DNA from 3 places in the Macrococcus brunensis genome. Region 1 is predicted to be linked to each of the others. Evidence: predicted binding sites of a transcription regulator. Region 1 holds the regulator's gene; each other region holds the start of a gene.

The links. The regulator Rex, encoded in region 1, represses fermentation and respiration genes when NADH is low (regulators of the CRP and FNR family bind a similar motif). The targets are predictions, from matches to a motif close to TTGTGAAATATTTCACAA.
Region 2: a site for Rex is predicted at 2,772-2,789, ahead of pflB (formate C-acetyltransferase). Genes of this name have one in related genera too.
Region 3: a site for Rex is predicted at 3,303-3,320, ahead of MGG13_RS06290 (cytochrome c oxidase subunit 2A). Genes of this name have one in related genera too.

Annotation. Positions count from the first base shown of each region.
Region 1 is NZ_CP092179.1:1,819,448-1,826,958, forward strand. It holds gene MGG13_RS09605 (VOC family protein) at 84-938, shown strand; gene MGG13_RS09610 (nitroreductase family protein) at 955-1,578, shown strand; gene MGG13_RS09615 (MurR/RpiR family transcriptional regulator) at 1,705-2,436, opposite strand; gene MGG13_RS09620 (GH32 C-terminal domain-containing protein) at 2,458-3,390, opposite strand; gene tatC (twin-arginine translocase subunit TatC) at 3,474-4,232, opposite strand; gene tatA (twin-arginine translocase TatA/TatE family subunit) at 4,290-4,481, opposite strand; gene MGG13_RS09635 (redox-sensing transcriptional repressor Rex) at 4,492-5,124, opposite strand; gene MGG13_RS09640 (ABC-F family ATP-binding cassette domain-containing protein) at 5,267-7,180, shown strand; gene tsaD (tRNA (adenosine(37)-N6)-threonylcarbamoyltransferase complex transferase subunit TsaD) at 7,393-7,511, opposite strand, start outside.
Region 2 is NZ_CP092179.1:522,088-529,598, reverse strand. It holds gene MGG13_RS02865 (cation:proton antiporter) at 1-601, opposite strand, end outside; gene MGG13_RS02860 (cupin domain-containing protein) at 673-1,176, shown strand; gene corA (magnesium/cobalt transporter CorA) at 1,210-2,157, opposite strand; gene MGG13_RS02850 (GNAT family N-acetyltransferase) at 2,167-2,589, opposite strand; gene pflB (formate C-acetyltransferase) at 2,811-5,060, shown strand; gene pflA (pyruvate formate-lyase-activating protein) at 5,084-5,839, shown strand; gene MGG13_RS02835 (DinB family protein) at 5,871-6,347, opposite strand; gene rsgA (ribosome small subunit-dependent GTPase A) at 6,616-7,511, shown strand, end outside.
Region 3 is NZ_CP092179.1:1,210,453-1,217,963, reverse strand. It holds gene MGG13_RS06305 (LLM class flavin-dependent oxidoreductase) at 1-723, shown strand, start outside; gene MGG13_RS06300 (b(o/a)3-type cytochrome-c oxidase subunit 1) at 848-2,458, opposite strand; gene MGG13_RS06295 (cupredoxin domain-containing protein) at 2,578-3,057, opposite strand; gene MGG13_RS06290 (cytochrome c oxidase subunit 2A) at 3,070-3,240, opposite strand; gene MGG13_RS06285 (dynamin family protein) at 3,361-6,705, shown strand; gene MGG13_RS06280 (sulfurtransferase) at 6,707-7,471, shown strand; gene MGG13_RS06275 (5'-3' exonuclease) at 7,473-7,511, shown strand, end outside.

The sequences.
Region 1 (7,511 bases):
GCAATGAAAAGTAATATTTGCATTTCAAATAAATGATTAGTATAATAATTATATTAGATATATTAATTATATGGAGGTAGGCAATGGAAACAAAATTTTTTACCCATGATACACATATGGGTGCTGTTCATCTGAACGTCAATTTTCTGGACAACAGTATCCGCTTCTATCATGAAATACTCGGAATGGCTATACTTGAACAGAATAAGACATATACCGTTTTAGGTCTTTCAGGACGTCCACTTGTCTATCTATATGAGACACGCACACCACGTGCTACGGGACAAGCCGGTCTGTTCCATATGGCTTTACTTGTACCTTCTCGTACAGAACTCGGGAATGTCTTCAATCATTTAATCAAGACTCAGTATCCGCTAGCAGGCGCCAGTGACCATGACGTTTCAGAAGCGATATACCTTCAGGATCCTGAAGGTAATGGCATTGAAATCTATCGTGACCTGCCATCTGCTGAATGGAGATTCCAGGACAACGGTCATGTCGTCATGGGGACGACAGAAATGGATTATCAGGGTGTACTGGAGGCAAATGACGGTAAACCGTTTACTGGCCTGCATCCTGATACTATCATGGGGCACGTTCATTTATCAGTAAAAGATATACCCTCATCAATCGCTTTCTATGAAGATGTCTTCGGTATGGACATCATGCAGTTATACGGCCCGCAGGCTGCTTTTATGAGTGCAGCAGGCTATCATCACCATTTAGGACTGAACACTTGGCAGCATGCACAAGTTTCACCTGAACTGGATGCACCTGGCCTGAGAAAGTTTGAAATCAACATTCCTAATCCGGAAGACTTTGAATATTTCAAACAGCAGTTAGAAGCTAAAGGGCTGCACACAGAAAAAGATGGTCATTCAGAAATCCTGCGTGACCCGAATGGCATCGCTATTCGGGTGATGTACCAACAACATTAAAAATCTGGAGGTTATTATGATGTTATTTAAAAAAATCGGTTATGAAAACTTTGGTCAGGCAATGGAAAAACGTCGCTCAATCTATGATATTAAAGGTGAAATTCCACTCTCGGACGCTAAAATCGAAAGTATTTTATCTGATATTATTAAGCACGTTCCTTCTGCATTCAATTCACAGTCTACACGCCTTGTCTTACTTTTAAATGACCAGCATCAAAAGCTTTGGGATCTAACGGCTGACGCCTTAAAAGAGAAAATGGGAACCGAGCGCGATTTCTCAGCAACAGAAGCTAAATTAAATAGCTTCAAAGCGGGTTACGGCACTGTTCTGTTCTTCGAGGATGAAATAGTTGTAAAAGGGCTGCAGGACAACTTTGCCGCTTATGCAGATAACTTCCCTATCTGGAGCCATCATACAAACGCGATGCATCAGTATGCAGTATGGACTGCATTCGCTACTGAAAATATCGGTGCATCTCTGCAGCATTATAACGGGGTCATCGACGAAGCCGTTTATACTGCATTTGATATTCCACGTGACTGGAAACTCGTTGCACAGATGCCATTCGGTACAATCGGTACACAAGCAGACGCTAAAGAATTTAAACCCGTTGAAGACCATCTCATCATCAAGAAATAATGAAGAGCTCGCATTTATAAATTAAAACCAGCAATCATATCTGATGAAAATTCAGATGTGATTGCTGGTTTTTTGTTTTAAAATTATTGATGCGTTTTTTCTTTCATCTCGAGTATCGTCTAACTATCAAGTGATGGACTGCAGATGACGGATTTTCATATACAGCACATCAATAACCGCATGTTGAACCAGTCGACTCGTCATATCTTGTTCATAGGAAGACAGCAGATTAACTTGAGCCCGAGGCGATACTTGATGTCCAAGCATAATAAGAGTTTGATGAGAAGATAAAGGTTGTTCCGGCTTATATTCATCCATCATCATCACCACTTTAAAATAACTGGCTAGTTTGAGGTAGCGCTCATATGTCTGAACGATGTCACAAGAAATACCTATCTCAGCCAGTCTGAGCTTAAAGTCGAGTGCAACAGATATCTGGTCAGTCTGACAGTATATTAACACCCGCTTTTCCAGTTCAATTACTTCAGCTGCACCATCGATTTGCTTAAAATCAAGCAAGCGTTCTGTCCGCTTCAGAGCTTCCTGCATGCCATTAAATGTCTGATGTATCAGCGCTGAAGTTGAGTCTGTCTTTTGCCTGAGCTGGATTTCGTGCTCCAGCATGTGCAGATCTCTCATCAGTACCAGCTTCATCTCACGCAGACCACTGAAGCCGATTCTCTGGCTGAAACGCACTAATGCAGATCCACTGACCTCCGCCTGTACAGCGAGCGTTTTCCCGGGTAATGTTGCAAAATCCAGCGGGCTTTCCTTAATAAGTGCAGCAATTCTCTTCTCGACAGGCGACAAGAGATGCTCTATAGATTGAAGCTGATTCAGAACAATCGGCATACTCATCACTCTTCTCTTTTAAGATAGTCAGCTCTCCTGTTTTTCTATATCATATTTCGTAAATTTAAGATAGACTTGCCCAGATTCAGTGGACGTTCTGATGCCAGTCGCACTATCAGAAGGAAATATACGAGATGTCATGACCTTCTCACCGTCATTCAGAAAAATCTCAATACTCGATTGATCGACAAAGGCATGAATTCTCTTTAAATGATTATCTAAAGTGACTGAACGTGTGAAATCGTTGCCATAAGTGCTAAGAATCCCACTATCAAAACGATCCAGCGTGAATTGACGGCTCGCATGATTATAGATCAACCTAGTTGCTTCTCGCTTAGATACACGCAGTTCAATATAGAATTCAGTTGATTCGTTCTCTAAAATATCTATAACCATTTCGTAGCAGTCGCCTTCGTAAGGATGTAGACGGATATCATGCTTCATCGCATAGCCTTCCGCAGTTTCAGACTTACCGCGCCATTTCTTGACTAAAGGATGAGGACGTTGTATCACTTTCTCTTCTTCAAAAGAGAGCAGCCGAGGAATAGTGAAGCAATGGGCAGTATACTCTACATTCGACTGTCTGATACAGCCGATCAGTATGGGTGCACCTTCAGCGCCGTACGTTATCTGCGGCGCATAAAAATCAAAGCCATCATCCCATCTCTGATTCACATTAAAGTCATCATCATCTGAATCATCAAGTATGATGACCGGTCCATGTGTCACAAAGTGAATAAGATCAGGAGAAGTAAGATGATATCTATATTTAAGTCCGGACATTGGAAGCCATTCATAGAAAAGATGATAGAGTCCGTCCAGATAGACGAAGCCTGCTGGTCTATTCAGCATTCCAGCTGAAGGCTGAATATGAAAATGCTGCCGCCATCTTGAATCTGCGGTCTCCTGGCGCACGTTTTCATTTTCTGTTATATAGCGTTTTTCTCGCATCCATTCCACTTTACGCACTCCCTTATCGATAGTTCAATTACTTTAAAATATAACATCGACAGACAAAAAAAACCATCTCATAATCAGATGGTTTAATCTTCTTTCAGTTCTTCTTCTAGTAATTTCTGTTCACCTTTTAAATACATACGATAGCCGACGTGACTGATCTGAATACTGATTTCATATAAGACGACCATAGGCAGTACAAAGATGACGTAAGTCATCACATCAGGCGGCGCTATAATTGCGGCAATGACCATCAGGAAGAAGTAAGCATATTTACGGTTCTTCTTCAGAAAAGCAGGTGTGACGATACCAAGTCGCGTCAGGAAGAGCAGCAGGATAGGCAGCTGAAATACAAATCCGAATGGAATCGTAAACTTCAGGAGTTCGTTAAAATACTCTCTGACCCCAATAATCTGCTTGACGCCCATTTCGTTTGCAAGTCCAATCGTAAAGTGAATCATATAAGGAAATATAATAAAGTAGCTGAATGTAAGGCCTGCTACAAATAAGACAAAACTGACTGGAATATAACTGAGCGTCGCGCGTCGTTCCTGCGGATGCAGGCCAGGCGAGATAAACGCCCACAACTGATAGAGAATAACTGGCGATATCAATAGAACAGCTATCAGCATGATGACACTGATATAAATTGACAGAGGATCCGTTACCTTAAAATAATGCAGCGTGATTTCAGCAGGAACATCATCTTTTGTTAAAAATCGTGTGACCGGCTTACCGAAATAAAAGCCAACGATGATGCCGCCCATCAGAAAATAAGCAACGATCATCAGACGTTTTCTAAGTTCGTCTAAATGCTCAACTATCGTTAATTCATCTTTATTCATCTGAAGGTCTTCCCTCCTCATAACAAAAGCGACAGTGACTGTCGCTTTTTTCAATCATTATTTACGTACGTCGTCTTTATCATGGTCTTTCATGATACCATCTGTCGCATCTTTGAATTCCTTGAGTGAAGAACCCATTGCACGGCCAAATTCAGGCAGTTTCTTCGGTCCGAAGATAATGAGTGCAACCACACCTAGAAATATTAAAATAGCAGGTGATGCAACACCTAATGTATTAGCATACAGCATAGTGTACCTCCTAATGATTTTTCATAAAGAATATAAGAGACTGGAGTTCTACACCTAAATCAATATGGTGTACCTGGACATCTGATGGAACATTTAAGCGTTCCGGTGTAAAGTTTAATATACCTTTTATTCCGGCTTTTGTCACTCTATTTGCTATATCCTGGCCAATTTTTCCCGGCACAGTGAGAATGACTACTTCTATCCCCATTTTCTCGACGACTTCTTCAAAATCGTCCATGTGCTGGATATATATTTTACCGATTTTTTCACCGACAACATTGGGTGCGATATCAAACGCCGCTTCTATCTGCATACGGTCACTGATCGAGAAATTATAGTTGACGAGGGCATGACCCAGATGACCGATACCAATAATCGCTACTTTCGTCATCGTATCCTGCTGCAAGGTTGTTTTGAAGAAATTCAGTAAATATTCTACGTTATAGCCATATCCTTTTTTACCAAGCTCTCCGAAATAAGAGAAATCTCTTCTGATTGTCGCTGAATCGATTTTTAATCCTTCGCTCAGTTCCTTTGAAGAAACACGATCAACTTTTGCGCTATGAAGCGTATTGACGAACCGGTAATAAAGGGGCAGGCGCTTGAGTGTCGCTTTAGGAATCTTAACTTCAGCTTTTGGCACACTGTTCACCTTCTTATTTTAATTGTGACTTTTTTCACAGTACCTAAATTATAACATGCCTGCCCTTGACTGACTATGTGAAATTCAGCCCTTTTATTTCATGTCACTCATCAATCATGTAAAATATAAATGAGGTGAAAATATGATTTTATTACAGGCAAGTCAACTCAATAAATCATTCGGCGGAGAAGATATCTTCACCGATGTTAAAATAGAAATAAAGACAAACGACCGCATCGCTATTGTCGGACGTAATGGTGCCGGTAAAACAACGCTGATGAAAATCCTGGCAGGCGCTGAGTGTTACGATAGCGGACACTTGATGCGGGCTAAAAATATCAATATCGGTTATCTGACTCAGCAGATGACGCTTGATGCTGAAGGTACAGTGTACGAGGCGATGTTGAAGCCATTCAGTCATCTACAGGACATGGAAAGGAAACTGACAGGTATCACGACTTATCTTGCTGAAGAAAGTGATAAAGCAGGTACAGAAGAATATGCTGACAAGCTGTCGGAATTCGAGAAACTGCAGCTGCAGTTCGAAAGTGCAGGCGGGTATCAGTATGAACATAAGATTAAGACCATTCTGACAGGACTGAATTTCAGCTCTGCTGATTTCGATCAGAAAATTGACTACTTCTCAGGCGGCCAGAAGACAAGACTCGCCCTCGCGGAGATGCTGATCAGAGATCCGGACCTGCTGATGCTGGATGAGCCGACCAACCATCTAGACATGGAAACTACTGCATGGCTTGAAAACTATTTGACGACCTATCAGGGCGCTATCGTCGTCATCTCCCATGACCGTTACTTCCTGGACAAAGTCGTTAACACGGTATACGATGTCGCACTCGGACGTGTTATGCGTTATGTCGGTAACTACTCCAAGTTCCTGAATCTGAGAGATGCCTTCTACGAGAAAATGTCTGCTGAATACGAACGTCAGCAGGCAGAGATTGAACGTCTGGAGACTTTCGTCCAGAAAAATATCACTCGTGCCTCTACAAGTGGCATGGCTAAAAGCCGCCGTAAAATACTGGAGAAGATGACCCGGATTGAAGCCCCTAAGCTTGATGACCATTCTGTCAACCTGCAGTTTCATATTGACCGTGAATCAGGCAATGATGTCCTGGACGTAAAAGCGCTGGAGGTAGGTTACGATAGCCCTATCACTGCTCCCATCACTTTTGACGTCAAAAAACAGGATGCCATCGCAGTTATCGGTCCCAATGGTATTGGCAAAACAACCTTGATTAAGACGATTGCTAAAAAATTAGAAAAACTGAGCGGTGACATTAAATACGGTGCCAATGTTTCGATTGGTTACTACGACCAGAAGCAGGCAGAATTTAAGTCAACGAATACAGTTTTAGAAGAACTGTGGCAGTATTATCCTGAGGTGCAGGAGAAAGATGTCAGAGCAGTGCTTGGCCGCTTCCTGTTTGTGCAAGATGATGTCAAAAAAGTCATCAATGATCTGTCAGGCGGCGAGAAAGCCAGACTGCAGCTCGCAAAACTGAGTCTTGAGAATAATAATGTCCTGATTCTTGATGAGCCGACCAACCATCTGGATATCGATGTAAAAGAAATCTTGGAACAGGCCCTTATGACTTATCCCGGCACTATTCTTTTTGTGTCGCATGACCGTTTCTTCATCAATCAGATTGCGACAAAAGTACTGAATATTACACATTCAGGTGCGAGTCTTTTCCTCGGGGATTATACTTATTTCATCGAAAAAGAAGAGGAACGTCTGGCGCACGAAGCGTACCAGGCAGTCGAAGAAGAAACAGTGACACCAAAACAGACGGACTATGCAGAAAATAAAGCGCAAAGGAAAGAACGCCGAAAAATAGAACGCGCACTTCAGCAGCTGGAAGAAAATATTGAAGAGTACGAAGCACGTATTCAGGCCATTGAACTCGAACTGACGCAGCCCGATGTATTCAATGATTCACAACGCAGTTACGAGCTGCATCAGGAAATGGTTGATCTTCAGAATAAACTGGAAACAGCAATGGAAGAATGGGCTGAACTAGAAGAAGCAGAATAACTCTGCTTCTTTTTTCTATTCACAGAGTTATGCACAGTAAAAACAGCTTTATAACAGTAATCCACAAAGTTATTAGACTTATCCACAGAATTCAGACAATTTCTGTTGTTTATTTTTGTGTAAAATGGTCACTAGACAAAAAGTTATCCACAATCAGTTAACAACTTGTGTACAAGTACGTATGTTCGTATCCATAAAAAAACGCCTGATTTTTATAAATCAAGCGTACTTTTTCCATTTAAATTGAGGTCTGCTCTGACATTTTTTATGTAATAATAGTAAGCTGCGGCACCGATCATCGCAGCATTATCTGTACAGAGATTGAGCGGAG
Region 2 (7,511 bases), 820 kb from region 1:
AGAGAAGACCGATAATCAGTCCGACGATAACACCGCCTATTGAAGTCGTCAGAAACTGAATCGCAGCGCCTTGCACAGTAAAGACATGCGAAGTTAAGGCTACAACAGCAATATTGAAACTCAGGATCCCTGCTGCATCGTTCAAAAGTGACTCTCCTTCAAGAATCGTCATCAATCCTTTAGGAAGTTTTTTACCTTGTGCAATGGCCTGAACGGCCACTGCATCAGTCGGACAGATAATAGCTGCCAGTGCAAAACAGGCCGCAATCGGTATCAATGGCATCATGAAATGCGTGATATAGCCCAGACCGATGACTGTCGTAAAAACGAGACCGATCGCCATCAGAACGACAGGTTTGATGTATTTTAATAACTTAATCCGGGAGACATGGTTCCCTTCCAAAAAAAGCAGCGGTGCGATAATACCAATCAGAAACATCTCGGGTTCAAATTCCATGACAATAGGTACAGGTGTCAGGAAAATCAGCATGCCTAAAAATATTTGAATAAAAGCAAGAGGCAGTCGTGGAAACTTGTAGTGAATAACTGTTGATATAATAGTCGCAATAATAAAACTAGAAAGCATAATAAATATTTCCATCTGTTCAGTCCTTTCTATGGTTGATAGTCATTATAAAGGGAAATATGATGTTAAATAAAGGAGGTCATTTTATGAGACATACCATCTTACATGCACCCGTTTCCCCGTCAGCACCCAATCATATGGTGCTCCCTGTCATCATCTATCATGATATCAAAGAAGACCCGGTCGAACTATTTAAACGCAATGACTGGCATCAAGTCTGGACAAACGGTGTCTATGATTACCATCACTTTCATCCAAACTGTCATGAGGTGCTCGGTGTTAAAGAAGGTCAGGCAGAATTGATGATCGGAGGCGAGAAGGGTCAGAGAGTCACAGTTCAAAAAGGCGATGTACTACTGTTACCCGCTGGTTACGGTCATAAACGACTGAGTAAGTCAGAAGATTTTAAGATAGTCGGTGCTTACCCTACTGAAGAAGAAGTAAAGACTGAAACATCTTATGATGACTTGACTGCTATCAATAGAAGCATCAACAGCGTCAAACTGCCGGATTCCGATCCAGTAACAGGCAGTAACGGTCCGATGTTCAAAGAATGGCATAATATCTATTATTGCAACGCTGAATATTAAAAGAGGTCATGTTTCCAATGAAACATGACCTTTTTAAAACCAGTTTTTCTGCCTGAAGTAAACAATCATACCGAATGTAATGACAAGCATCACGACCCAGACACCTAAGTAGCCATATTTCCAGTGAAGTTCAGGCATCACGTCGAAGTTCATGCCGTAAATCCCGGCAAGTAACGTCAGCGGCATGAAGATAACAGAGTAAATCGTGAGAATCTTCATGATATTATTCATCTTGAATGAGTTAAGTGAGATGTAATTATCACGAATATCAGCGGTCATCTCACGCGACGATTCAATCATTTCCACTTGCTTGATCAGATGGTCATTAATATGATGCAGAAAGATTTTCTGTTTCTTGGATAACGGCATAATTCTGCCTTCCAGCAGCCTGTACACCAGATCCCTCATCGGTAGTACGGTTCGTCTGATCAGGAGCAGATCCTCTCTTAAATCAAAGGTCTCCTCTATCAGCACTTCTGTCGAAATATCCACTGAATGTCTGTCCTCAAAAGAGAAAACTTTATCTTCCAGTTCATAAACAAACGGAAAATAGTTATCGACAATCGCATCCAGCGTCAGAAACATTATTTCAGAAGTAGATGCTTTTGAGTTATCCTTCTTGTTGATCATCATATTCCAGACTTTATCTACTTCTTCTGAATGTTCCTTATGATAGGTCACGACTAATATATCATTAATGAAGACGTCTATTTCTTCAGGCTTCATGGTCTTCAGATCGATTGCATGAAAGACATAGAAGAGATAATCATCATATTCCTTATACTTCGGTCTTTGTCTCACTGAGACTGCATCTTCTATAGAAAGCGGATGGAAGTGAAAGAACTGGCTGAGCAGAAGGTTTTCATGCATTGTCGGTTCAGACATGTCAACCCATACAAGACGTGGCTCTGAAGTCATTTCATAAGGAGATTCACATGTCTTCAGCTCATTATTGATATCTATATATAATGTACGGATCATAAGTCACCTCTATAGTTCAAGTCTCATTTCTTTACCTTTCCAATTATAGCCTAATTTCTGATTGAGGGCGACCATGCTTCTATTAGCAGGATGAACGGTCCCTGTAATATAAGTCATTCCTTTTTCTTCACTTATTCTCTTTACTTCATTTTTAAGCTTGCTGGCGTAACCTTTTCCTCTTTGCCCAGGATTCACCCACAATGATTTTATATGCGTATAGTCAGTCATCGCGTACCAGATAAAGGCGACGAGCTCCTCTTCTACTACTGCAAGTATTCTGTCGCCACTGTACTGCATGAGCAACCGTATTGATTCTTCTCTTAAAATATACTCTAGTTCAGTCGGCCGCCAGTCTTTGTAGTCTGCAGGGATTGTTTCATGTAAACGCGCGATTGTTTTCAGTAAAGGGTCATCGTAATTAATATGTATCATCATAGTTTGATTTTAACATGATGAATAGAGTATGAAACAACCGGTAGATACCTGTTATAGATACAGATTTTATTTCTGCAGATGTACTATTACAGCCAAGCACTTGATATGACTGGATTTCTAAAAAAACTTAAAAATATTATAAATAATGTGATTCCATTCACGTATGTGTTATAATTGTCTTGTGAAGTTAATCACATTATGTTTGGGAGGCATACATTATGTTAAAAAATGAACAAAAACAAACTACTGCATGGTCTGGATTCAAAACTGGTAAATGGGCAAAACGTATTGATGTCAGAGAATTCATCCAACTGAACTACACACTGTACGAAGGTAACGATGAATTCTTAGCACCTGCAACAGACGCAACTCAGAAACTCTGGGCACAAGTAATGGAGCTGACTAAAGAAGAGCGTGACCGTGGCGGCATGTGGGATATGGATACGAAAGTCGTTTCTTCTATCACTTCTCACGATGCAGGTTACTTAGACAAAAATCTTGAAACAATCGTCGGCGTTCAGACAGAAAAACCATTCAAACGCTCTATGCAGCCTTACGGTGGTATTCGTATGGCAAAAGCTGCTTGTGAATCTTATGGTTATGAGTTAGATAAAGAAACAGAACATATCTTCACTGAATACCGTAAAACACATAACCAAGGTGTATTCGATGCTTATTCAAAAGAAATGCTTGCATGCCGTAAAGCAGGTATTATCACTGGTCTGCCAGATGCTTATGGTCGTGGACGTATTATCGGTGACTACCGTCGTGTTGCTTTATACGGTGTAGACTTCTTAATGGCTGAGAAAAAACGTGACTTCGATAACATCTCTACAACAATGTCTGAAGACGTTATCCGTATACGTGAAGAAGTATCTGAACAGTACCGCGCATTAAATGAACTTAAACAGTTAGGTGAAATCTACGGATTTGATTTAAGCCGTCCAGCTGAAAACTTCAAAGAAGCTGTACAATGGACTTACCTCGGCTACCTTGCAGCAATTAAAGAACAGAACGGTGCTGCGATGAGTTTAGGTCGTACTTCTACATTCCTTGATATCTATGCAGAACGCGATATCAAAAATGGCGTATTAACTGAAGAAGAAGCACAGGAAATCGTTGACCACTTCATCATGAAATTACGCTTAGTGAAATTTGCTCGTACACCTGACTACAACGAATTATTCTCTGGTGACCCAACTTGGGTAACTGAATCAATCGGTGGTGTCGGCATGGATGGCCGCGCGCTTGTCACTAAAAACTCATTCCGTTTCTTACATTCTTTAGACAACTTAGGTCCGGCACCAGAACCAAACTTAACAGTACTCTGGTCTACTCGCTTACCTGAGAACTTCAAAAAATACTGTGCGAAGATGAGTATTCAGACTTCATCTATCCAGTATGAAAATGATGATCTGATGCGTGAAAGCTACGGCGACGACTACGGTATCGCCTGCTGTGTATCTGCAATGAGAATCGGTAAACAAATGCAGTTCTTCGGCGCTCGTGCGAACTTAGCAAAAACGTTATTATATGCAATCAATGGTGGTAAAGACGAAAAATCTGGCGCTCAAGTCGGTCCGGCTCTTGCACCCATCACATCTGAATACCTTGATTATGACGAAGTTATGGTCCGTTTCAATGATATGATGGAATGGTTAGCAGGCGTTTACATCAATTCATTAAACGTCATCCACTACATGCACGATAAATACAGCTATGAAAGAATTGAAATGGCTTTACATGACACTGAAATTATTCGTACAATGGCTACAGGTATTGCCGGTCTTTCAGTTGCCGCTGACTCATTATCAGCAATCAAACATGCTAAAGTTAAACCAATCCGCAATGAAGAAGGTTTAGTGGTTGACTTTGAAACTGAAGGTGAATTCCCACAATACGGTAACAACGATGCACGTGTTGATGATATCGCTGTTAAATTAGTAGAAGAATTCATGACAAAATTACGCAAACACAAAACTTACCGTGATTCAGAACACACAATGTCAGTGTTAACTATCACTTCTAATGTGGTATATGGTAAGAAAACAGGTAATACACCAGATGGCCGTAAAGCAGGCGAACCATTTGCACCAGGTGCGAACCCAATGCATGGACGCGATCAAAAAGGTGCTTTAGCTTCATTATCATCAGTTGCTAAATTACCATATGACTGCGCTAAAGATGGTATCTCTAACACATTCTCTATCGTACCTAAATCACTCGGTAAAGAAGACGATGCTCAGCAAAGTAACTTAGTCAGCGTATTAGATGGTTATGCAATGCAGCATGGTCACCACTTAAATATCAACGTATTTAACAGAGAAACTTTACTGGATGCAATGGAACATCCAGAAGAATATCCACAGCTGACAATCCGTGTATCTGGTTACGCTGTTAACTTCATCAAATTAACACGTGAACAACAGCTGGATGTTATCTCTAGAACATTCCACGAAAAAATGTAACTAATTGCTTAGGGGGACTTCAATTGATTAAAGGACACATTCATTCAGTCGAAAGTTTAGGAACAGTAGATGGACCTGGATTAAGATATATCTTATTTACACAAGGGTGCTTACTACGCTGCCTATTCTGTCACAATCCAGATACTTGGCAAATCGGTGAACCTTCACGCGAAGTGACGGCTGAGGAAATGGTTCAGGAGATACTCCCCTACAAGCCTTATTTCCATGCATCAGGTGGCGGTGTTACAGTGAGCGGTGGCGAACCGCTCCTGCAACTGCCATTCCTTGAAGAATTATTTAAACAGCTTAAAGCTGAAGGTATCTCAACATGTATCGATACATCAGCCGGCTGCTTTAATGAAACACCCGCTTTTATGAATCACTTTAATGAACTGCAGAAATATACTGATTTATTTTTGCTAGACATTAAACATATTGATAACGATAAACATTTAAAACTGACAAGTAAGCCCAATACCCATATCCTGAAATTTGCACGTTTATTATCTGACCGCAAACAACCTGTCTGGATCAGACACGTTCTTGTACCGGGGCTGACAGATAGCAGAGAAGATCTGATTAAGCTCGGTGAGTTTGTTAACTCTCTGGACAATGTAGTTAAGTTTGAAATCCTCCCCTATCACCAGCTGGGCGTCCATAAATGGGAGGCGCTCGGTATCCCTTATGAATTAACTGACGTCGAACCCCCTAGCGACGAAGAAGTCAAAATGGCTTATGATTTAGTCGGCTTTAAAGGATTGACCCCTCTTAATAGTTAAAAAAGATTCAGGCAGCTGCCTGAATCTTTTTTTATTTGTCATCTCTTGATGGGCCGTAGATAGAAGGGACATGAAGATCAGCCTGACGCATCAGCACAGTCATCTGACCACGATGATGCACCTGATGTAAGTTCGCTGCCTGAAGCAAAGCACCTTTTGGCATCTTTGTTCCAAACATATCTGCTTCGTCTAATAAATTTGCATCAGTTAAAGTCTGCTGATAAGAATCAAGTACGCTTTTGTATGTTTTTTCATAAATATCTGCAATCTCTTCCGCACTGTCAGGTGCTGAGTCAGGTGTAAAGCGCGCACCTTCAAATGTTTCGCCCGTAAGTGAAGCAAAGCCACCCGCGCTTTGCGTGATATGCCAGGCAATTTCACCTAAAGTACGATCATTTTCAGTGACTGCCTGCTGCAGTGATTCATCAGTCAGTTCTTTTAAACAATTCAGAGTCAGTTGACCTTCGCGTTCATATTCCTGGATAAATGAATCTTTAGATGTGTACATGTGAATCCTCCTTTACTGTGATGGTTTAAGTGTAGAGGGTAAATCATCAAAGTGCAACAAATGCACTTTGTGCCCAGAATGGCATATTGACAATTTAAGGAACACACTTTACACTTAAGAAAAAGAAAGGACGTGAGGTCTATGGTAACGATAAATATTTTTCTGTCACCGAAGCCATGGACCACGTGCGCCCTTTAACGGACGTTTTTTCAGTGTACCCATGGCTCAGCCATGGGTATTTTTTATTAACTGAAAAAGGATGAGACAATTGACAACACTTACACAACTAGGCTTCACAGAGGAAGCACAAGGCCTGATCGGCCGTATATCAACACAAGCAAAAGGCATCTACCGAGCTGTTACTGAACAAGGAACGTATCTTGTTTCTTTGACCGGCAAGTATAAATATGAAGTGACGGATCTGGCAGCGATACCTGCTGTCGGGGATTTTGTTAAAATAGAATCTTTTCCGGGTGAAATGCGCGGTGTCATTACAGACCTCCTGCCGAGAAAGCAGGCTTTTATCAGACAGGCAGCAGGCACTGAGACTAAACCTCAAGTCATCTCTGCGAATGTTGACTATGCATTTCTGGCGATGAGCTGCAACGACAACTATAACCTTAACCGTATGGAGCGTTACCTGATTGCTGCGTGGGATTCAGGCGCAACGCCCATTATTCTGCTGACAAAAGCGGACCTCGTCAGCGAGCTTGATAAAGAAATTATGACAGCAGAACTATCTGGCATCGCGTTTGATGTGCCGATTTACTTCATGGATATGCATACGAATGATCATATTGATGAACTACGTGCCCTCCTGCAAGACAATAAAACGGCAACCATACTCGGTTCAAGTGGTATCGGTAAATCAACACTGATCAATAAACTGGTGGGTCAGGAAGTCATGGTCACACAAAGCATCCGTGAATCTGACAGTAAAGGGAAACATACAACAACCCACCGAGAACTCCTCCTGCTTCCTACTGGTGGCATCATCATCGATACACCAGGCATGCGTGAATTCCAGCTGTGGTCCACCGGCGCAAACGCGGGACTCACCGCTGAATTTGAAGACGTAGAAGATTTGATTGCAAACTGCCGCTTCAATGACTGCAGCCACACTAATGAACCCGGCTGTGCTATCAATGCTGCACTGGAAGACGG
Region 3 (7,511 bases), 610 kb from region 1:
ATCGCTGAAAGAGCTTTATTGATGGAGTCGATGTTCCCGGGACGTGTCAACATAGGTGTCGGTAATTCACCAGGGGGCACAGAGCTGACGCGCCTAGCGCTGACAGACGGGGCAGACAGTAAACTGAGTGACTACACGACCATGCTGGCCGACTTAATTGGCTTCATGCATAACAGTTTACCTGTCGACCATCGTTTCCGCAGAGTGAAGGCAGGACCGAGAATTAATCATCAGCCACCCGTCTATACACTGGGGCTCACGGAAAACGGCGCAAGACGAGCGGCGAAGTTAGGTATCGGCTTTATATTCGGAGCTTTTATCAATCCAAAGCATATGGAACAGGCACTGAAAATCTATTATAATGAGTTTCAACCATCCGTTGTCATGCCGAAGCCGCAAGCAATCATCTGTATATTCATCATCTGCTGTGACACAAGAGAAGAAGCGAAAGAACACGCCAAAATACTGGATCACTGGCTGTTAAATGTGACTTATGGTCGAGATACCACGGTTCCGACAGCAGCTGAAGTAGCTGACAAGAACTACAGTGAAAAAGAGCTGAAGGTGATTCAGGAGAACCGTAAACGATGTATCGTTGGTAATAAGGAAGATGTAAAAGAAGCACTTCTTAAATTGCCGCATGCAGATGAAATCATGGTCATCTGTAATATACATGACTTTGAAGCCAAGAAAAGAAGTTACGAGCTGCTTAAGACTTTATGAGATACTGCGGTATCTCTTTTTTTGTTGTATTAATTAATATAACTATATTATGTAAACTATATATAAATAATTAAAAAAACTAACATAAGGACAAAAGAAAAAAACTCCCCGCAGGGAGTTTAGATTACCACAGTTTACCTTCACCAAAGCCTTTAGCGCCTGGTGGTGGATCGATAAACATCTGGCTGACTGGAATCGTATAAGCAATTAAGATGAGTGCGATTGTCACAACAAGAAGGAACTTCCAGTTTTCAACGAGTTTAGTCGTAGGTAGATTTTCATCCATCGCTGTAGCAATTGGGTAAGGTTCATGTCCTTTAGGAGCAAAGAATGCAAGTCGGATGAAGATAATCACAACTAAGATAATTGAGACGAAAAGGATTGTTCCGCCGATTGCCTGAATAATCTGATAAGGAATCCATTCTGCAGCGACTTTAGAACCGCCGTATTCAGAATAAGTTGAGCGACGTGGTGCACCGAATAATCCGATGAAATGCATCGCACCAGACATGATGGACATTCCTAGTGCCCACATATAGCCTTGAATTAAAGCAAGTTTGTTCAGTTGTTTTGTTAATACACGTCCTGTACAATGCGGGATTAACCAGTACATCGTACCGAAGAATGTCAGGATAACAGCAGTTGCTACTGTTAAGTGGAAGTGACCTGTAATCCAGATCGTATTATGAACGACTTGGTCCATCTGTGCAGATGCATTAACTAAACCACCGGCACCTCCTGGAATGAAAGCAGCCATTCCGATGAATGGTAAAACAAAACGTGCATCGTTCCATGGTAATGTTTTTAACCAGCCAAGCAGACCTTTTGCACCCGTTCTACGACCATATGTTTCGAATGTCGCAAACAGACTGAATGCTGTCATAAGAGAAGGAATGACAACCATGAATGTCAGCACAACTTGTACATACTTCCATGTTGCATCAATACCTGGTTCCACTAACTGGTGGTGGATACCGACTGGAATTGAGAAGAACAGGAAGAGCATGAAAGCAAATCGAGCTAAGTTATCAGAGAAAGCTTTAGTGCCAATGATTTTTGGCACGACTGCATACCATGACATATAAGCAGGTAACAGCCAGAAGTACACAAGTGCGTGACCGAAATACCAGAATAAAGTACGGCTCAGTGTCACATCGATACGTTCGACGAGACCAAGTGACCAAGGAATCATCTGAAGAAGAACTGTTAACGCTACACCGATAGAGCAGACGATCCACATGACATTGTTGATTGTTGCCATATAACTGATCAGTGGTGTTTTCTGTCCTTTATGTTCTTTTCTGTAACGGAAGTAGCCCATCATCTGTCCTGCTGCAGAAATCCATGAGCCGACGATGACTAGTGCCATACCGATATAAAAAATTACGTGTGCCTGAAGCGGCGCATAAAATGTATAAAGCACTGTTGCTTTATTCAGTAAAACCATTGTTGCAGCCATCGCTGTACCGATCAGCATCACCCAGAAACCTAGCCAGCCTAAACGGCGCGCAAGAGGGGAGAATGTACCCGTTGTTCTGGAGATAGCTGAAATCTGAAAGCCCATAATGAAGAATGTCGTCAGAACAAGCGCAAGGATGATACCGTGTACGGTTAAGATCTGATAATAACCAATGCCTGCTGGTAATTCTAATGTACCAGAGCGTACAAGGGTCTGAACGAGACCAGCAAGGCCACCGATAATTAAGCAGACTATTGCCACATACATATGTGCCATAACAAGTTTGCCGTCTTTCGGGTCAAGTCGTTTGTTATCTTCTATTTCATTGACTTCAAAAACTTGATGTTTGCGGTAGTGGTGATGCTCGCTGGCATCACTTTTATAGATTACTTCGCTCATTTTTTATCAACCACCTTAATATTAGATTTCATATCAGCGTGGCCCATTCCGCAATATTCATTACAAAGAAGAAGGTATTCACCTTTTTTATCAAATGTCTTTGTGAATGTACTGATATGTCCTGGCACCACCATGAAGTTTACGTTTGTGTGAGCAATTTCAAAACCGTGGTTCACGTCTTTAGAAGTTGCGATGATCTTCACTTTAGCGCCTTTAGGAATTTCGACGTTACCTGGATTATAGTTGAATGCTGATACAACGAAGACGAGTTCGTAGTCCCAGTCTTTACCTTCAACTTTATGTAATCCTGGATTTTTAAAAGTTTCATGTTTATCGACAAGCTCCGGATCAACGAACTCTCCGCCACTTGCAGCTGGCTCGTGACCTAAGTGGATGGCCTGAACTAAGATAATAACTAGGAATAAAACAAGTGACGCCATCCCAAGGCCTAACCAGATTTTCTCTAACTTATGCACAATAACCCCTCCTTAAATACGTTCAATGAATAGAATAAAGATTGCAAACCATAAAACAACAAAGATAGCACCTAATGTTAAAACAGAGACCATTGTCCCGCGCAGATCCAGATTATCGTGAGAATCATATTCAGGTGCAAGTTCCTGCTGTTCTGCTTTAATTTGATCTTTATCTTTAGCCATGCCCATCCGTCCTTTCTAAATAACTTTTCTTTCTTTATAATAATAAAGAAGACAGATTAATAATGTGATATATATCACACTTCTTAAATTTTGTTATATTGTTCACAAAAGGGGATTACTATGAATAAAAAAGAACAGATCGATCTGTTATACAAATTAAAGAAAGAAGTAGAGAAATCTAATCATACAGTGCTTGTCGAGCAGATTAATGAAGTCATCCGAAAAGTCTATGAAGATAAAAAAGTAGCGAGCTTCATCGGCCATTTTTCGTCAGGTAAATCTTCGTTGATCAACTATCTTTTAGAAGAAGATATTCTGCCGAGTTCTCCTGTACCGACAACGAGCAACTCAGCACAGATTACAATCTCTGAACAGGAAGAGATTATCGTCAATCTTGAAAATCAGGAGTATGCATATGCCAGAAACTATGCAGAAGTCAAAAAAATAAACACTGAGAATCAGCGGATTGAGTCTGTCGAAATCAAGCATATCCATTCGAAATTACCGCTTGGACTGACACTTCAGGATACCCCTGGCATCGATGCTACCTTCAGTAACCACGAAGCGAACACGATGAAATATTTACTGACAAGTGATGTGATTGTCTACACAGTGGAATATAATCATGTTGAATCCGAGAAAAATTTTAAGGAGATGAAACGCTTAAATAGTCTTGGTATGCCGCTTGTTTTTGTCGTTAACCAGATTGATAAACATAATGAAGAAGAAGTGAAGTTTAATGACTTTAAGGCTGCTATTTTGCAGAACCTTGCTACGTGGGATATACAGATAGAGAAGATATTCTTCACTTCTATTTATGAACATGAGCTGAATGAAGTCGCTCAGCTTAAAGACCTTCTTTTTAATAGTGATTTAATTGAAAACAGCAGAAGGCAGTTTTTTGACCGGATTACTTCTTATATCACTGGCGAACAGCTGCGTTATCTGGAAGATGAAAAAGCAGGTATTCTAGATACGTTAGGTTTTGATCAGTCAGAGCTTGAAGCGAATCGTAACTCTATCCAGGAAAGTCAGGCGCTGTCAGAAGAACAGCAGTTATTTAAGACGTCAGAATCAGCTGAAACCTATTTTCTATCCTCTATTCGGACAATCTTAAAAAATGCTTATATAGTTCCATTTGAGATACGTGAGGAGATAAAAAGGCTGCTGGAAGTTTATTCACCTGACTTTAAAGTAGGTGGACTGTTCGGTAAAGAGAAGAAAAGGCAGGAACTGAGAGCACAGCAGATGACCGAAGTTTTAGAGGCGCTCAATGCATCAATTGAGAAGCAGATCAATTTCCATATACGTGCACTCTATGATCAGCATGCGAAGTATTCGGTTGTAGAAGATGTAAGACACTTTACTTACAATGTGACTGCTGATGAGTTGGAGGGGCTGATGAACAGCCAGGCGCTTATTACAAATGATTATGTGCTGAATTATACCGACCAGCTGAAGAAGTTTATCGAGCAGTCAGTCGTTAAAGAAAACAGACCTCATATCAAAATGTTCATAGAAAATATAAATATGTCTAAAATGCAACCGGCAGTGAGTCATCAAGCAGAAGCACTGAATAAATACGATCAACTGACAAAGCTGATTGAATCGCTGACGACCCGCAATTATCAGCACTATTATATTCATGTTGACGAGTCCATCGATAAACTCGTCGACCGTAAGCAGGTCAAGTTAGAATTACAGGATTCTATATTAAATAAACCTACTGATAAATTGAAGAAAAGTGTTCAGAAGACAGACCTTGATACTGCTTTGACTAAGTTTGAGAAGTTTAAAGAGATTGCTTACTTCAGTCATATTACTAAAAGGCTGGAAGCGCAGCTGGACCGTATACAGCATGATGTGACGAGAATCGTTGTCTTCGGTGCTTTCAGTGCAGGGAAAAGTTCTCTGATCAATGCGATGCTCGGTCAGAAGGTCCTGATATCGTCACCTAACCCGACGACTGCTGCCATAACAGAACTGACATACGGTCAGACACATAGTGTAAAATTTAAAACGAACCAGATGCTGTTAGATGAACTCAACAAGATAGGTCGCTCTGCTGGAATTGAGGCGACAGATATTAATCTTTGGTTAAAAGATTATCATAAACAGCAGCCTGCCCTCGATCATCAGTTTAAGAAGTATATACAGGCTCTTGAGGCGAATTATGAACACTACCTGCCTTATCTGGATGGTCAGATTGTGACGATACAAGATGATGAAATAGAAAAATTTACAGCTGTAGATGCGCATTCCGCCTTTGTTGACCGCATTTATCTGCAATATGAAATTGATTTTCTGAAAGATAAGGTCATCATTGATTCACCAGGGATCGGTTCTACCAATATGCGTCATACAAATGAGACAACAGAGATTATCGCAGACAGCGACTTACTGATCTATGTTTCATATTTTAATCATGTCTTCACTGAAAATGACAAACAGTTTATCCAGTACTTAAACGAGCTGCAGATTTTAAGCACGGACAGCGCAACATTCTACGTCATCAATGCGATAGACCTCGCGCGAAATAACACAGAAATAGAACAGGTCAAGAATTATTTCAGTTCTGAACTGGAGCAGCTGAATGCGATTCCTAGAATCTATGAACTCTCCAGTAAACAGGCGATGTCAGCACGTGATGATAACTTCAACCATTATATGGCTGAACTGCAGCAGTTCGCTCAAGTCGACAGCAGACTGCAGAAGATCAGGCAGTTTGAAAATGGGGTCCAGCAACTTGAAGAAGAAGCGCGCACTATACTGGCAGATGCAAGTCAGGCGCGCGAAAGAGAAGCAGCACACCGCGCCTATTATGATGAAGTTAAACGAAATCCTGTATTCACAGATGAACAGCTTAAGCATAGTATAGAAAAGGCAGAACAGGAGTTGAATGAACAGTTGACCTTTATGACTGACCGTTTCCGTATTCAGCTGTCTGATCTTATTAAAGTGTATTTTAATCGCGGCCAAGTTGATGCAGCTGGCTATATGGGTGCACTGACAGATAAACTGGAAGAAGAACTGTCGATGATTATCCCGCGTCTGAACCATGCAGCATTCACTTCTCTAGCCAGCCAGACTGCTGTTATCAGACAGACGCTGAGTGAACATCATCTTCCTGTTGCTATACCGGACTTTAAGTTTCTGCCAGTCAGACAGAATATCGATGCCGTGATGCAGCCGATATCAATTAAAACAAGTAATCGCAGTTTTAATACTAAGGAAGCAGTAGATAAATTATATGAAACGATTCATCAATCATCGATGGCACTGGTGAGTGAAAAGCTTATTCAGTTCAGACGTATAATTGAAAATGAACTGAGGGAAATTCAGCCTGTCTTACTGCAGAAATGGACACAGCTGAATGAAGAAATTGAAGCAGATATCATGGAACAGGAACAGCATGTTCTGGATGAGACAGTCGTCAAGGAAATTAAGAAAGTCATGGAGGGATAGCATGAAAATCTGGATAGATGAAGAAGAACTGGATTTCAGTCGTTTTCAGTTATTTGACTGCCGCAACCAGATGGATGATTTAGAGAAAAGTCTGGCTGTCTATAATCAGTCACATATTGAAACAGCAGTCTTTGTGCCTGGCTATCCGGTACTGTACGACCGGCATAAACCAGAAGAAGGACGTCATCCGCTGCCTGATATGGCGCTTTTTAAAACGTTCTTAGAGCGATATTGTAACAGCAAAGTACCGGTTGCCTATGATTCAGAAAAAGGCTTTATGGCAACCAGATTCTTCTTTCTGTGCGATTTGCTGGGCGTTCCTTGTTATATTCTGAAACAATCTTTTGATGCAGTGACGATTGCGAAAGAGCAGGGCAACTTAAAGGTTGAAGATATCGAACAGCTGGAAAATGATCGTCAGATCGAGCAGCCTGCTATTCGCCAGGAGCTGATAGCGACCCGTGAAGACGTCAGAAACCAGGTCGCCACTTTGATCGACGCAAGAGAAAAGAAGCGGTTTTTAGGCGAAGCTGAACCGATTGATATTCATCCCGGACATATACCAGGCGCTATTAATTTTCCTTACAAGAAAGTATTCGAATACCAGCGGCCTGACACAGATGACGCCATCGTCTACTGCGGTTCTGGATTATCGGCGACGCCTGTTTATGCAGCTTTAAGAGCAGCTGATAAGAAAGTCAGACTTTATCCGGGGAGTTACTCGGAATGGATCTTCCATTACCCGGAAGAGATAGAAAGAGGTTAATATGGAGAATTTACTTATCGTTGACGGCATGGCACTTTTG